DNA from 4 places in the Peribacillus sp. P4_D6 genome. Region 3 is predicted to be linked to each of the others. Evidence: riboswitches for the same ligand, from Rfam matches in the RefSeq annotation. Region 3 holds a riboswitch; each other region holds the start of a gene.
The links. Region 3 has a riboswitch for cyclic di-AMP ahead of AC1DVB_RS13780 (cation:dicarboxylate symporter family transporter). Riboswitches for the same ligand answer to the same signal wherever they lie in the genome.
Positions count from the first base shown of each region.

Region 1 (3,161 bases), on a different contig from region 3:
AAAGAATATCATCGTGACGATAAAGCTAATTATGGCACCAATTGAATTAATGGTTAATTTCATCATCCAGCCTTTTGGCTTTTCGCGAATCCATTTAACAATCATCCCAGTCTGGGATAACGTAAATGGGATGAATACACCAACCGCATAAAGCGGAATGAGATTTTCCGTATGTCCTTCAACTGCGACTATCAAGATGATGGATGCAAGTCCAAGTATGATAATTCCATTGGAATACCCTAAACGGTCCCCTCTGATCGTAAACGCCCTTGGTATGAATTTATCCTTCGCCAGATTTACCGCAAGCAAAGGGAAAGCCGAATATCCAGTATTTGCCGCAAGTATCAAGATCAATGCAGTTGTACCTTGAATGAAGAAATACATGAAATTCCGTCCAAAGATCTCTTCAGCAATCTGGGAGACGACCGTTACCTCTGCGCTAGGAACAATGCTTAAATAATAGGCTAAGTATACGATTCCCGAAAACAAAACAGCTAGTAAGGAACCCATCGCTATTAATGTTTTCGCAGCATTATTCGGTGCTGGATCTTTAAAGTTCGGGATTGCATTTGAAATCGCTTCGACTCCTGTCAATGCGGAGCTTCCTGATGCAAATGCTCTTAGCAGTATAAATAAACTGATGCCTGCTACCGGAGTCCCGATTGATGCATGCAATTCCGGTGAGACTCCTCCCGTCAGAATCTTGTAAATTCCAACCCCAATCAAGATGAACAAGGCTAAAACGAATAGGTACACCGGATAGGCCAAGACAGATGCCGATTCCGTAACCCCCCTAAGGTTCAAGATAGTAAGTAGGATGACAAAAATAATGGCTATGAGGACATTATAATCATGCAGGCCGGGAAAAGCGGACGTGATGGCATCCGTACCAGCGGAAACACTTACCGCGACAGTTAATATATAATCGACCAATAAGGATCCTCCAGCTATCAACCCTGGATTGACACCTAAATTGTTTTTTGAAACCACATAGGCTCCCCCGCCATGTGGATAAGCGAAAATGATTTGTCTGTAGGACAAAATCAAAGCGGTTAACAGGATCAATACTCCAATCGCGATAGGGATTGAATACCAGAATGCCGCAGCACCGACCGTGATCAGGACAATCAATATTTGCTCCGGCCCATATGCAACCGAAGACAATGCATCTGAAGATAATATCGCCAACGCCTTTGTTTTGTTAAGCTTTTGTTCACCAAGTGCATTTGATTTTAAAGGTCTCCCGATCAAGAACCTCTTTATAGAAGATAACATCAAGAATTCACCACCAGTTTAATTTATAAGTTTATGTTTCCCAGCTGTAGCAAAAAAACGAGACGAAACACAAAAATGCCTACAAGTCATAGCTAAATAGACCTGTAGACATCAATTTTTTTGTCTAACAAGCTCCACCTTCCTTCTCATATAACGCTTACGAGGTTAGCTGTCGGATTCGGACCTAAGAGTAGCCCTACCTTTTAAAGGATTCACCCCTTGGATTGTAAAAACAATCCCAATAACGGGTCCCCCGCACCATAAGGTTTAAGCGATTTAGAAATATGAAACTGTTGATTATCATACTCCCGTGAAATGGAAAAGTAAATGAAAATTTTGCACAGAAATAGAATTATTATTTATAAGCGAGGTTTTATTCTTGACTTATATAACAAAAGTCATGCAAACACATGAATCGAAGGTAGGAAAGGAGGAAAGTAACTGTCTAAAAGGAAGATATTCAAGAAGACAATGAACAAAAGATAGATTCCCCAAAAGGAAAAATGAAGTAACGTGATGGATCAAGTAAAACAGATCTGCCCCAGCTTGGATAGTCATAAAATCAGAATTTCGCTTTCCGATTCCGTTTTTAATTCCCGTCCATTCGGGGGCATTATTCCACTCATCTACGCTAATTAGTTCCTTCCTTCTTGAATTGGCCTCAAATTGCTTTTTTTAAAGACAAAGTATTTCTGGCCAAGATAGTTAAGCACTGTATAAAAGATTGTTCCTATCAGAACAGCCAAATTTTGTTGTATGGATAAATGAACGGTTCCTTCCAGTGATTCTGCAATGGCTTGTCCTATAGAATAAGCGGCGGAATAACAAATCAGGATGACGCAAAAGAAACGGGCAACTCCTCGCCGCCATTCTATATCGCTTTTAAAGGTAAAAGTCCTGTTCAAGAGAAAACTCGTTACAGCTCCCGTACCATTGCCGATAAAGGTGGAGATCCAGTAAGATAATTCAAGAGCATTCATGAGAAAAAGCATGATGGAAAGTCCAACCGCTGTATTGACTATTCCAACCAATAAAAAGCGGATAAAGGAGTTAGTTTGTTTTAGATAGTTTTTCAATACTGTTCCGTTCATTTTCTAATTGCTCCCGTTTTTTAAAATCGAGCGGATTAAATAGATCAAGATCAACAATATATTTAGGCCGGCGTTTGGATTCATTATAGATTTTTCCGATATACTCCCCAATCAACCCGACAGCAATCAACTGTAGTCCACCGATCAACCATATGGAGGTGATCAATGAGGTCCAGCCAGTTTCGGTCTGCCCATAAAATTTCAACCATAAAAAGTAAGACCCAAAGAGTAAGCTAATGAAAAAGGAAAGACATCCTAGCCATAATACAAGCCGGATCGGTGTAACTGAAAAGGAAGTAATGCCATCAAGTGCAAAAGCAACCATCTTCTTAAATGGATATTTCGTTTCCCCAGCCAATCTTTCTTTACGGTCATAATAAACAGAGTCCGTCTTAAACCCAATGAGCGGTACAATCCCCCGTAAAAAAAGATTCGTTTCATCAAAGCGTTCCAACTCCATGATCGCCCTTTTGCTCATTAGCCGGAAATCGGCATGATTATAGACAAGGTTAACCCCCATCTTGTTCATTAATTTATAAAAACCTGTTGCAGATGTTCGTTTAAAGAATGAATCAAGGTCCCTTTTCTGGCGGACACCATATACGATTTCACATCCTTCATTGAATTTTCGAATGAATTCCGGGATGACTTGAATATCATCCTGTAAATCTGCATCAATGGAAATCACACAATCTGAGGCTTCCTTGGCTGTAAACAACCCAGCCAGAAGTGCATTTTGATGTCCAGCATTCCGGGAAAGCTTTAGCCCGCGAACATATTCATTATTAATCGTTT
Region 1 covers NZ_JBFUIQ010000003.1:116,184-119,344, reverse strand. Annotated here, with positions in the region: gene AC1DVB_RS02910 (APC family permease) at 1-1,275, opposite strand, end outside; cyclic di-AMP (ydaO/yuaA leader) riboswitch at 1,414-1,559, opposite strand; gene AC1DVB_RS02905 (GtrA family protein) at 1,911-2,366, opposite strand; gene AC1DVB_RS02900 (glycosyltransferase family 2 protein) at 2,326-3,161, opposite strand, start outside.
Region 1: another riboswitch for cyclic di-AMP. It lies ahead of AC1DVB_RS02910 (APC family permease); the one in region 3 lies ahead of AC1DVB_RS13780 (cation:dicarboxylate symporter family transporter).

Region 2 (3,161 bases), on a different contig from region 3:
TCAGCCTGCATCCAGCAGCTAAAGAGGAAGCATTCCGCATGTATATGCACGCCTTCCTGACATCGGCGATTTTAGGGGTGATTACTGAGTGGCTGGAGAACTGCGAAGAACAAACGGCGGAAGAAATGGCGAAAATCCATTTTAAAATCTTGAACTTCATCAGCCAATTGCGCACATTCATCCAATGAACGATTTTAGTTGGAGATACCTATTCCGCACAAAAGAATGGAAGGGGATTTCCAGGATACCAATGCATTTTTTAATGTCATCGCTTCTCCACCTTTGACTGTACAATAAAAAACCCCGTCCCCAAGGAACGAGACCAATTTGCGATGCCCCCCATTCATACCCAACAATCCTCGGCTGCTCTCGGTAAGTGGTCATTTCATTTTACTTTTCTCTGCTTCACGTCCACATTAGTAGTTACTAAATTTTAACATCTAAGGTTCAATACTGTAAATAACGCAAAAAAACTCATTAAATATAATGAGTTTAAAAGCAAAACAAGATATGGATTTTTCGCTCACCGTTCCTGGATAAAGCACAGGGATTACAATAATTGAATACCGCTATGAATGTTGGAATCAGTTGATTTACCTTGGGGAAAACAGTTTTAAAAACGGATTCTTTTTCTTATCCGTTATCCTTAATTCATTCATGATGATTTGATCCTCATGATCGGCTATCCATTTCCTTAGTGCATCTTTATCCTGGCATTGTGTTAAATATGTTTGGCCACCCTTGCCTGTAGCATTAATAACATATCTATTGAACGTCTTCTCCATAATTGCCCGCCTTTTTAATAAAATGTATTGAATTTAACTAATAATGTACTGCTTTTTCCTTTATCTTTTACAAAAGAAACATAATATATCTATTACAAATTTCGATTGGCAATAGCATGTTCTGCTTGAAATTATTGAATAAAGTATATCGATGCCGGTTATCATAATTGGATTAATCGAACCTATCATAATGTGCCAACTAATATTTGTCAATACGTTTTTTTAATGTAAATAAAACGTAAATTTTCAGTTTTATTAAAGAAATATTTTTTTACGATTTAGGGGTTTACAACTGCTAAATGATGGGAGTAGAATACGTTTATCAATTTAATGCATTTCGGCCAAAACTCATTATAAATGAGTACGGAGGACCCAATCATTTGGGGTTAATTCTGCCTTGCAGAAGGGATGAGATCAGCTCTTTCGCCATCCTACCCGTCAGCTAACTTCGTCGGCTAAAGCGAAGGAGGTCATAGGACCGCCTATTTCGGGAGCCTTTTTTGCACGCTTTTTGTGGCAATAGAGCTATTCGATGTTTTCGCAGGTCTTTTTATTATGCCTTTAAACAGATTAGAAAGAGATTGTTGATTAAAAGTCATACAGTAGGGATGATCATTTGAGAATGACAAAAAATTTATTGGATCCGCCAAAAATACTTGTACTCGGCTTCGCCATCCTGATACTTATCGGGGCCTATTTATTGACCCTGCCGATTTCCACGGAAAATGGCCATGGTCTTTCTTTTCTGGATGCTTTATTCACCTCGACTTCCGCTACATGTGTAACAGGACTGGTCGTTGTGGATACGGGATCGACCTTCACCACTTTTGGTGAGTTGGTCATCTTAACACTGATTCAGGTAGGCGGATTAGGGTTCATGACATTTGCGACGTTTTTCTTTTTATTATTAGGCAAAAAGATTTCTTTAAAAGGGAGGTTAGTTCTGCAGGAGTCGTTAAATAATCTATCCATGGCGGGTGTAGTCAGATTAGTGAAACGGCTTTTAATTTTCACGGCCATCATTGAAGGCATGGGTGCCCTTATCTTATCGATTCGCTTTTCTTTTGACATGCCAACCGGCAAGGCGATCTATTACGGTGTTTTTCATTCCGTCTCGAATTTCAATAATGCCGGCTTTGATTTAATGGGGGAATTCAGGAGTTTGACCCCATATGTATCGGATCCATTCGTAACCCTTACCGTTGCCTTCCTCATCACGTTTGGCGGGATAGGCTTTATCGTGATGAATGAACTATACGAATATCGGAATACACATCGTTTATCCGTACATACGAAGATCGTTCTGACGACTAGCTTGACCCTTACGATTGCCGGCGCGATTTTAATCTTTTTATTCGAGTACGGCAATGCCAAGACATTGCAGCCTTTATCTTTCATGGGTAAAATGCTGTCGTCTTTATTTCAATCGGTATCACCACGGACGGCAGGCTCCAACACTCTGAATATCCCTGATTTAACTCAGCCTGCATTACTGCTCATCATTTTCTTGATGTTCGTTGGGGCATCACCCGGATCGACTGGCGGCGGGATTAAAACGACAACATTGGCGACGATTGTCGGAACGGTTTGGTCACAGATCAAAGGTAAGGGTGATGTGGTCTTGTTCCGTCACCGCATCGTGAGTGAAACGATCTTTAAAGCATTATCCGTTACGTTCATTGGTGTATTCATGGTTTCCATCATCTCCATTCTGCTGACCATCACTGAAAGCGGAACTGATTTCTTGATGATTTTGTTCGAAGCCACTTCAGCATTCGCCACCGTGGGACTTTCAATGGGTTTGACCCCGGAATTATCACCGGTTGGCCGGATGCTCATCATTTTCACGATGTTTGCAGGCCGTGTTGGCCCTTTGACTTTGGCCTTTGCTATCGCCATGAGGCGCAAGCCAGATCCGTTCCGACGTCCAAAAGGGAAAATCATGATTGGATAATAATGAATGAAGGAGTGTAAAAGATGGGAAAACGACAATACGCCGTAATAGGTTTAGGCAGATTCGGAACCAGTGTGGCCCATAGATTATATACGGCAGGCCAAGAGGTTTTGGGTATTGATGTGAACGAGGAAAGAGTCGAGAATGCGGAACTGAACGTTACCCATGCCGTCATGGCGGATACGACCGAAGAAGAGACATTGAAAGCAATCGGAATCCGTAATTTCGATTGTGTCATCGTAGCCATCGGAAATGACATGCAATCGAGCATTTTAACTACCTTGCTTTTAAAAGAGCTTGGGATCAAAAAGGTCATTGCCAAGGCACTTAATAAAAATCACGGTCAGGTGCTCACAAAAGTCGGTGCCGACTGGGTCATCTACCCTGAGAGGGATATGGGGGAACGGGTCGCGAACCAGCTC
Region 2 covers NZ_JBFUIQ010000008.1:32,431-35,591, reverse strand. Annotated here, with positions in the region: gene AC1DVB_RS04990 (TetR/AcrR family transcriptional regulator) at 1-188, shown strand, start outside; gene AC1DVB_RS04985 (hypothetical protein) at 594-785, opposite strand; cyclic di-AMP (ydaO/yuaA leader) riboswitch at 1,115-1,257, shown strand; gene AC1DVB_RS04980 (TrkH family potassium uptake protein) at 1,408-2,739, shown strand; gene AC1DVB_RS04975 (potassium channel family protein) at 2,763-3,161, shown strand, end outside.
Region 2: another riboswitch for cyclic di-AMP. It lies ahead of AC1DVB_RS04980 (TrkH family potassium uptake protein); the one in region 3 lies ahead of AC1DVB_RS13780 (cation:dicarboxylate symporter family transporter).

Region 3 (3,161 bases):
TTTAAGAAATTCCTTGTAAAAGAAGGCGATTCGATTACGGCTGGCTCCTCGTTGTTTGAGTATACGGCGACCGAACTTGATGCGCTTAAAGCGAGTTTGGAAGCGGAGAAAACGGCAGCTGAGGGGGAAAGGGCAGGGATTGAGGAATACATAGGGAAGTTGAGGTCTTATCAGGGGACCTTGACCAGTGAACCTGAAGCTGCAATTGATGAATCGGTGGAAAAAAACTTGAATATTGATATAACGACAAGCTCTTCAGACCTTATTAAAAGTAACATTGAGCAAGAAATGTACAAGCAGGAACTAGAAAAAAACAGGTTGGATGAAAAAGTGAAAATGCTTGACGCTAAATTAAGTTCGATTGAGGAGCAGTCCAGTGCAATTGTGACGACGAGCGAGGCTGATGGTGTCGTTAAAAATATCAATAAAAACCTTGATAATCCCATTATATCCATCGTTTCTACAAATATGGCAATTGAAGGGTATTTCTCCGGAGAGGAAATGAAAAAGGCTGAAGTGGGCATGACTATAAAAGCAAGTTCCTCTGATTCAAAAAAGGCATTGAAAGGGACGATAGGCCGTATCCATTCCTATCCCGCAGAAGAGCCATCATTAAAAAAAGATAACAGATTTCCATTTCAGGCTTTAATCGAACCGGAAGGCGAAGAAACGGAACCTCTGTTGGTGGGATCGAAAGTGAACCTTACTGTAATAACCAATGAGAAAGCCGGTGTACCCTCCATACCGATAGAGGCGGTACAATACCAAAAGCATCCATATATTTACAAGTTGACGAATAAAGGCCATGTGGATAAACATTACATTACAAAAGGTCTTAAGGCTGAAGGGAAGCAGGAAATCATAAAGGGACCGTCTGTAGGTGACGTCATCCTCCTGAAGCCGAATGTGGCAGTGAAGAACCATTCTTATTTTATTACCCCGATTCAATTTGAAAAAGTGAAAGCTGGAACTTATAAAAAATTCACCTCTAGGGAAAAAGTAAGATACCTGTTACTTGGCATTCTGGAAAAATAACCGCTTTTTTCACAAGAGAGGTGATGTCAAATTATTTATTAATTATATCAATATAACTTAAGTGATTAAAAATCGGGAAGCGTAATTATAGATAGAATAGCTATTAATACAGAATATTCAGACATATTTAAAGACCTTTTTCTAGAACGGATGCGAATAAATATTTACAGATTATCATTTTTAGTATAATATTTTATTATAAGTTAACTCGCTTAATCTTATTCCAAGAACGGGGGACCCATTTTTGTGGATTTTATCCGCTAGGGGTGAATTCAGAAATGAAAGGGCTTTTTGTGTTTCCAATCCTAACCCGACAGCTAACCTCGTCAGCGTCTTCAAGGGAACATGTGTGAATATTCACGCCTATAAGAAATCGACACATGAAGTGTCTTTTTTTTCGGCGTAAAGACAGAGTTTTTCAAAAAAGAAAAATTACTTTCTTTTATTAGTATCTTGTTTCCCTTACCGAGACAAAAATGTTTTTGCATCAAAGACTTTATGGAAGGTGAGGAAAGTAAATGAAGAAATTCAAACTAAGTTTAGCTAGCCAAATTTTCATTGGTTTAATTCTAGGGATTATCGTTGGTGCCATTTTTTATGGTAATGAGACGGCCCAAAACTTTTTACAGCCATTCGGAGACATTTTCCTACGAATGATTAAAATGATTGTAGTGCCGATCATCGTTTCAAGCCTTATCGTTGCAGTTGCTGGTGTAGGTGATTTGAAAGCGGTAGGTAAACTAGGTGCTAAATCATTATCATACTTTGTTGTCGTAACTATGATAGCGATTGCTGTTGGTTTAATTTCAGCGAATATCATCCAGCCTGGTGCTGGTGTGAATATGGATAAGCTGGAACAAACTGATATTTCTACGTATGTTGATACAGCAGAAACTAAGCAGCATGAATCGTTCGTGGATACACTCGTTCACATTGTACCATCCAATCCAGTTCAAGCTATGGTACAAGGCGATATGCTAGCGATCATTTTCTTCTCCGTGTTGTTTGGGCTTAGTATTGCAGCCATCGGTGAAAAGGGTAAACCAGTATTCCGCTTCTTCCAAGGTACAGCTGAAGGAATGTTCTACCTAACTAACATGGTCATGAAATTCGCTCCTATCGGTGTATTTGCACTAATCGGTGTGACGATCTCCAAGTTCGGTTTGGAATCTTTAATTCCGCTAGGAAAGTTAGCGCTTTCTGTATACGGAACAATGATTTTCTTTGTAATAGTCATTCTTGGTCTTATTGCGAAATTTGTCGGATTCAATATCTTTACGCTGATTAAACTTCTAAAAGAAGAATTGATTCTTGCTTTCTCTACTGCAAGTTCAGAAGCGGTTCTTCCGAAACTCATGGAAAAAATGGAGAAAGCGGGATGTCCAAAACATATTGCTACATTTGTTATTCCGACTGGATACTCCTTTAACCTTGATGGTTCTACATTATACCAAGCGTTAGCAGCTATCTTCATCGCTCAAATGTACGGAATCGATTTAAGCGCGTATGAGCAAATTACGCTGATGCTAGTGTTAATGATCACGTCCAAGGGAATTGCGGGTGTACCGGGTGTATCTTTCGTAGTTCTTTTAGCGACATTGGGAACTGTCGGTATTCCTATTGAAGGTCTAGCATTTATTGCCGGTATCGACCGTATTCTTGATATGGGACGTACAGTGGTAAACGTTATCGGTAATTCACTTGCGGCAATCGTCATCTCTAAATGGGAAGGTCAATTCAACCCTCCTTCCAAAAAAGAGTTAGAGCAAGTTTCTTAATATAAAAAATCCAGAGTGAAATGTCACTCTGGATTTTTTTATTTATTTTTTTGAATGAAATAGCGCTTTCTTATTTCTCGATGACTGTAAACTCTGCTTCCTTAGAGATACTCAAGCACTTCAAGTTGAATTGTTTTATGGAGGATACTACAATCTTGGCGCGTCTTCCCGGATGTCAAAATACCCCCAAATTCATAAAGCCTTTCATCTTGTTTACCTCAAAACCAAATCATTTCCTCTCGGCCCAGAAGGTCATCTGTTGTGAAATGAAACTACCTTCCGGCTTTAAAATACGTTGATTTGTTTCAAAGCTAATGTCGGTTATTTTGCGCTGGGGAAGCATCAGCA
Region 3 covers NZ_JBFUIQ010000038.1:24,561-27,721, reverse strand. Annotated here, with positions in the region: gene AC1DVB_RS13785 (efflux RND transporter periplasmic adaptor subunit) at 1-1,035, shown strand, start outside; cyclic di-AMP (ydaO/yuaA leader) riboswitch at 1,235-1,382, shown strand; gene AC1DVB_RS13780 (cation:dicarboxylate symporter family transporter) at 1,554-2,813, shown strand.

Region 4 (3,161 bases), on a different contig from region 3:
TTTGTGTAGCTAAAGCAATAGCTGACGGAACTAATATGATTAATGGATGTAGAAGAATGGTAATGGCTATTAGTTTCATTTCCCTGCCTTCAATTTTCTTCCCTAAAAACTCCGGCGTTCGTCCAACCATCAACCCGGCAATGAATACTGCCATTATTGCGTACATAAGGATGTTAACCGTCCCTACTCCATCACCACCAAACACACAGTTCAACATCATTTCTGCCAATGGCACTAATCCGCCAAGTGGAGTAAGCGTATCATGCATATTATTAACTGTACCTGTAGTAGCTGCTGTCGTAACGGCTGTAAAAAGGGCACTCTGTGCAATTCCAAACCGCACCTCCTTGCCTTCCATACTTCCATTCTCTTGAGAAATCCCTATTCTCTCTAATGATGGATTTCCATTTTGTTCGCTGAAATACGTAACACCTAAGAAAACAAGGAACATTAATCCCATTGCTGAAAAAAGAATCCAACCTAGTTTCTTGTTTTTTGCCATATACCCAAACGTTAAAGGAAGAGCAGCAGGTATCAGAAACATTGATAAAATCTCTATTATATTGGTGAAACCATTAGGATTCTCAAAGGGATGGGCCGAGTTGACACCAAAAAATCCACCGCCATTTGTCCCTAAATGTTTAATAGACTCTAACGCAGCTACTGGCCCACGTGCAATATTCTGCTTCGCACCTTCCAATGTAGTTGCAATGGCCGTAGGATCAAGGGTTTGCGGAACCCCTTGAGATACTAGGACAAGACCGATTAAGATAGATAACGGCAGTAGTACCCGGGTGATGGAACGAATTAAATCCACATAAAAATTCCCCATACTGCGCTGGCCTGTCAGACCTCTGAAAAAAGCCATACATAACGAAAGACCAGTAGCCGGTGTCGTGAACATCAAAAATATGATGACGACCATTTGCGATAAATAAGAAAGTCCCGATTCCCCGCTGTAGTGCTGTAAATTAGTATTAGTAAGAAAGCTTGCAGCAGTATTGAATGCCAATAATGGATCCATGTTGTCTATCTTACTTGGGTTACCCGGTARAACTCCTTGAAATCGAATGATCATGTACGAAATAATAAACATGACTAAATTACTCAATAGTAGTGCCTTTACATATTGCTTCCAGTTCATATCACCGGTATTAATACCAGATAATTTATAAATGCCCCTTTCTAACCATCCAAACATCCGATCTTGTTTTGTTGTTTCAAGGGAATAAACATTAGCTAAATATTTCGCCAGTGGTATTGCCAGGATAATGACGAGTGCTAATACCAGACCGATTTGTAAAAAATCCATTTGCATTTCCTCCGTTTTGTAGCTATTAATATTTTTCCGGGTAAATTAAAGCATGAATTAAATACAACGAAAGTGCTCCAACAATAAATAATAAAAACATCGTTTCTACTCTCCTTTTTCTTCTATAACTTTGTTACAAAAATGGATAAATCCAAAAAATGATAAGAATGAAAAAGCTGTAAGTGAAACTGATATAAGATCCATTGACGTCTCTCCTTCCAAACTATAAAAATTTCAAACAATTAAAATGTGCTCACCCCCTATGAGTTTCTTAAAGAAACTAGGTTCCACTTGTTAGCAGCCAGTTATAGCTGTAACATTCTGGTTTACTGAAGATGACAAAATCAGCTCCCATTTTTTTATATAGACTAGAATATTGTTGATCATGAGTGACAACAAACAACCTCAAAGATTTGAACTCTGAAAATAATCTCACAAGATTAATTCCATCAAACAGAGAATTAGGGAATAGATAAACACAGTTATCCTGCTCTGAGTTTTGAACCATTATTCCATCACATTCCTTCTGGTTCCTTGTAGGCTTAAACCATTCTTCATCATAGTTTACAGTTTCTACGTTACTTGTATCCGTGTGGGTGGCCCCTATACTTTCCTTTACAGATTTGAATAATTTTCCTTTCCCAACAAGCAATACTTTTCCCATCCAATTCACCCCATTTGTACTTTCTCTTATTAATTTTTCAATCTGCATTCTTTCTGGGCAAGAAAATCCTGCCAGTGGAAAACATAAAAAATAGACCAATGCTTACTCTTTCCCCATGTATGCAGCCATGCAGTAGCTATCCATACTCCAGCGTTAATCAATACGATTCACACATTGGTTATTGGATGCATTGCAAAGCAAACATATAAAATTGGAGAAAAAGTACTCATTGGTCTACTTATCACCCAGCAAGCTTTACAGCGCTCTGTGCGATCTGTCTTCCAAGAAACCTTTTCATTTATAGGCATAATAAAAAGACCTACGGAAATGCCAGGTTGCTATCTTGCTACAAACATAACAAAAAAAGCCTCCTGAATTAAGGTGGTCTTATGACCTCCTTCGCTTTAGCCGACGAAGTTAGCTGACGGGTAGGATGGCGAAAGAGTATCTCATCCCTTCTGCAAATGCAGAATTAACCCCAAAAATAGTGGGTCCTCCGTTCTCAATTTCTTGAGATTTGGCCGATATCAAATTGTTATTTATGTGGATTATTCTACGCTCATCATTAAATGTTTGTAAACCTCATAAAATCACGATATTAATTCAAAATCGACCATATACAGTCATTTTAGTCCAAATTAGTCAGCAAAAACTAAATTTACTTAATAATTCTAGTGATTACAAATTTTTTTATAGGTTTGTAAACTTACATTGACAATAACTAAGGTTGGGTATTATGATAAATCCCATAAATTCCCGAGATAAAATGGAGGCATTATGTTAAATCCCAAAAAGAAACTTGAAGCAGAAATAAGTGCAGCATTTATTAAGTTCCAGCGTGATCTGATAGGCAGAGGACCACAGGAAGCAAAAACATATATAATTAATGACATGTTGATTACTCGTTTTAAAGGTGTCCTGACTGTGGAAGAAAAGCATCTTGTCAGTCACAATTCCGGCAAAAAACTTGTAAAAAAAATGCGCTCGCTTCTTCGTGAAATGTACACCAAGGATTACGAAAAAATAGTTGAAGATCAAACTGGATGTAAAGTTCTTTCCTCCCATAGTGATATTAGCACTAAAACAGGTGAAAGAATTGAAGTTTTTATAATGGATAAAGATTTAGAGAGGTACTTAGAAACCATCAAATAATACTGTTTAAGTTACATGAATTATCATTTTTTT
Region 4 covers NZ_JBFUIQ010000029.1:29,069-32,229, forward strand. Annotated here, with positions in the region: gene kdpA (potassium-transporting ATPase subunit KdpA) at 1-1,312, opposite strand, end outside; gene AC1DVB_RS11725 (potassium-transporting ATPase subunit F) at 1,338-1,412, opposite strand; gene AC1DVB_RS11730 (hypothetical protein) at 1,593-1,976, opposite strand; cyclic di-AMP (ydaO/yuaA leader) riboswitch at 2,368-2,509, opposite strand; gene AC1DVB_RS11735 (Na-translocating system protein MpsC family protein) at 2,754-3,128, shown strand.
Region 4: another riboswitch for cyclic di-AMP. It lies ahead of AC1DVB_RS11730 (hypothetical protein); the one in region 3 lies ahead of AC1DVB_RS13780 (cation:dicarboxylate symporter family transporter).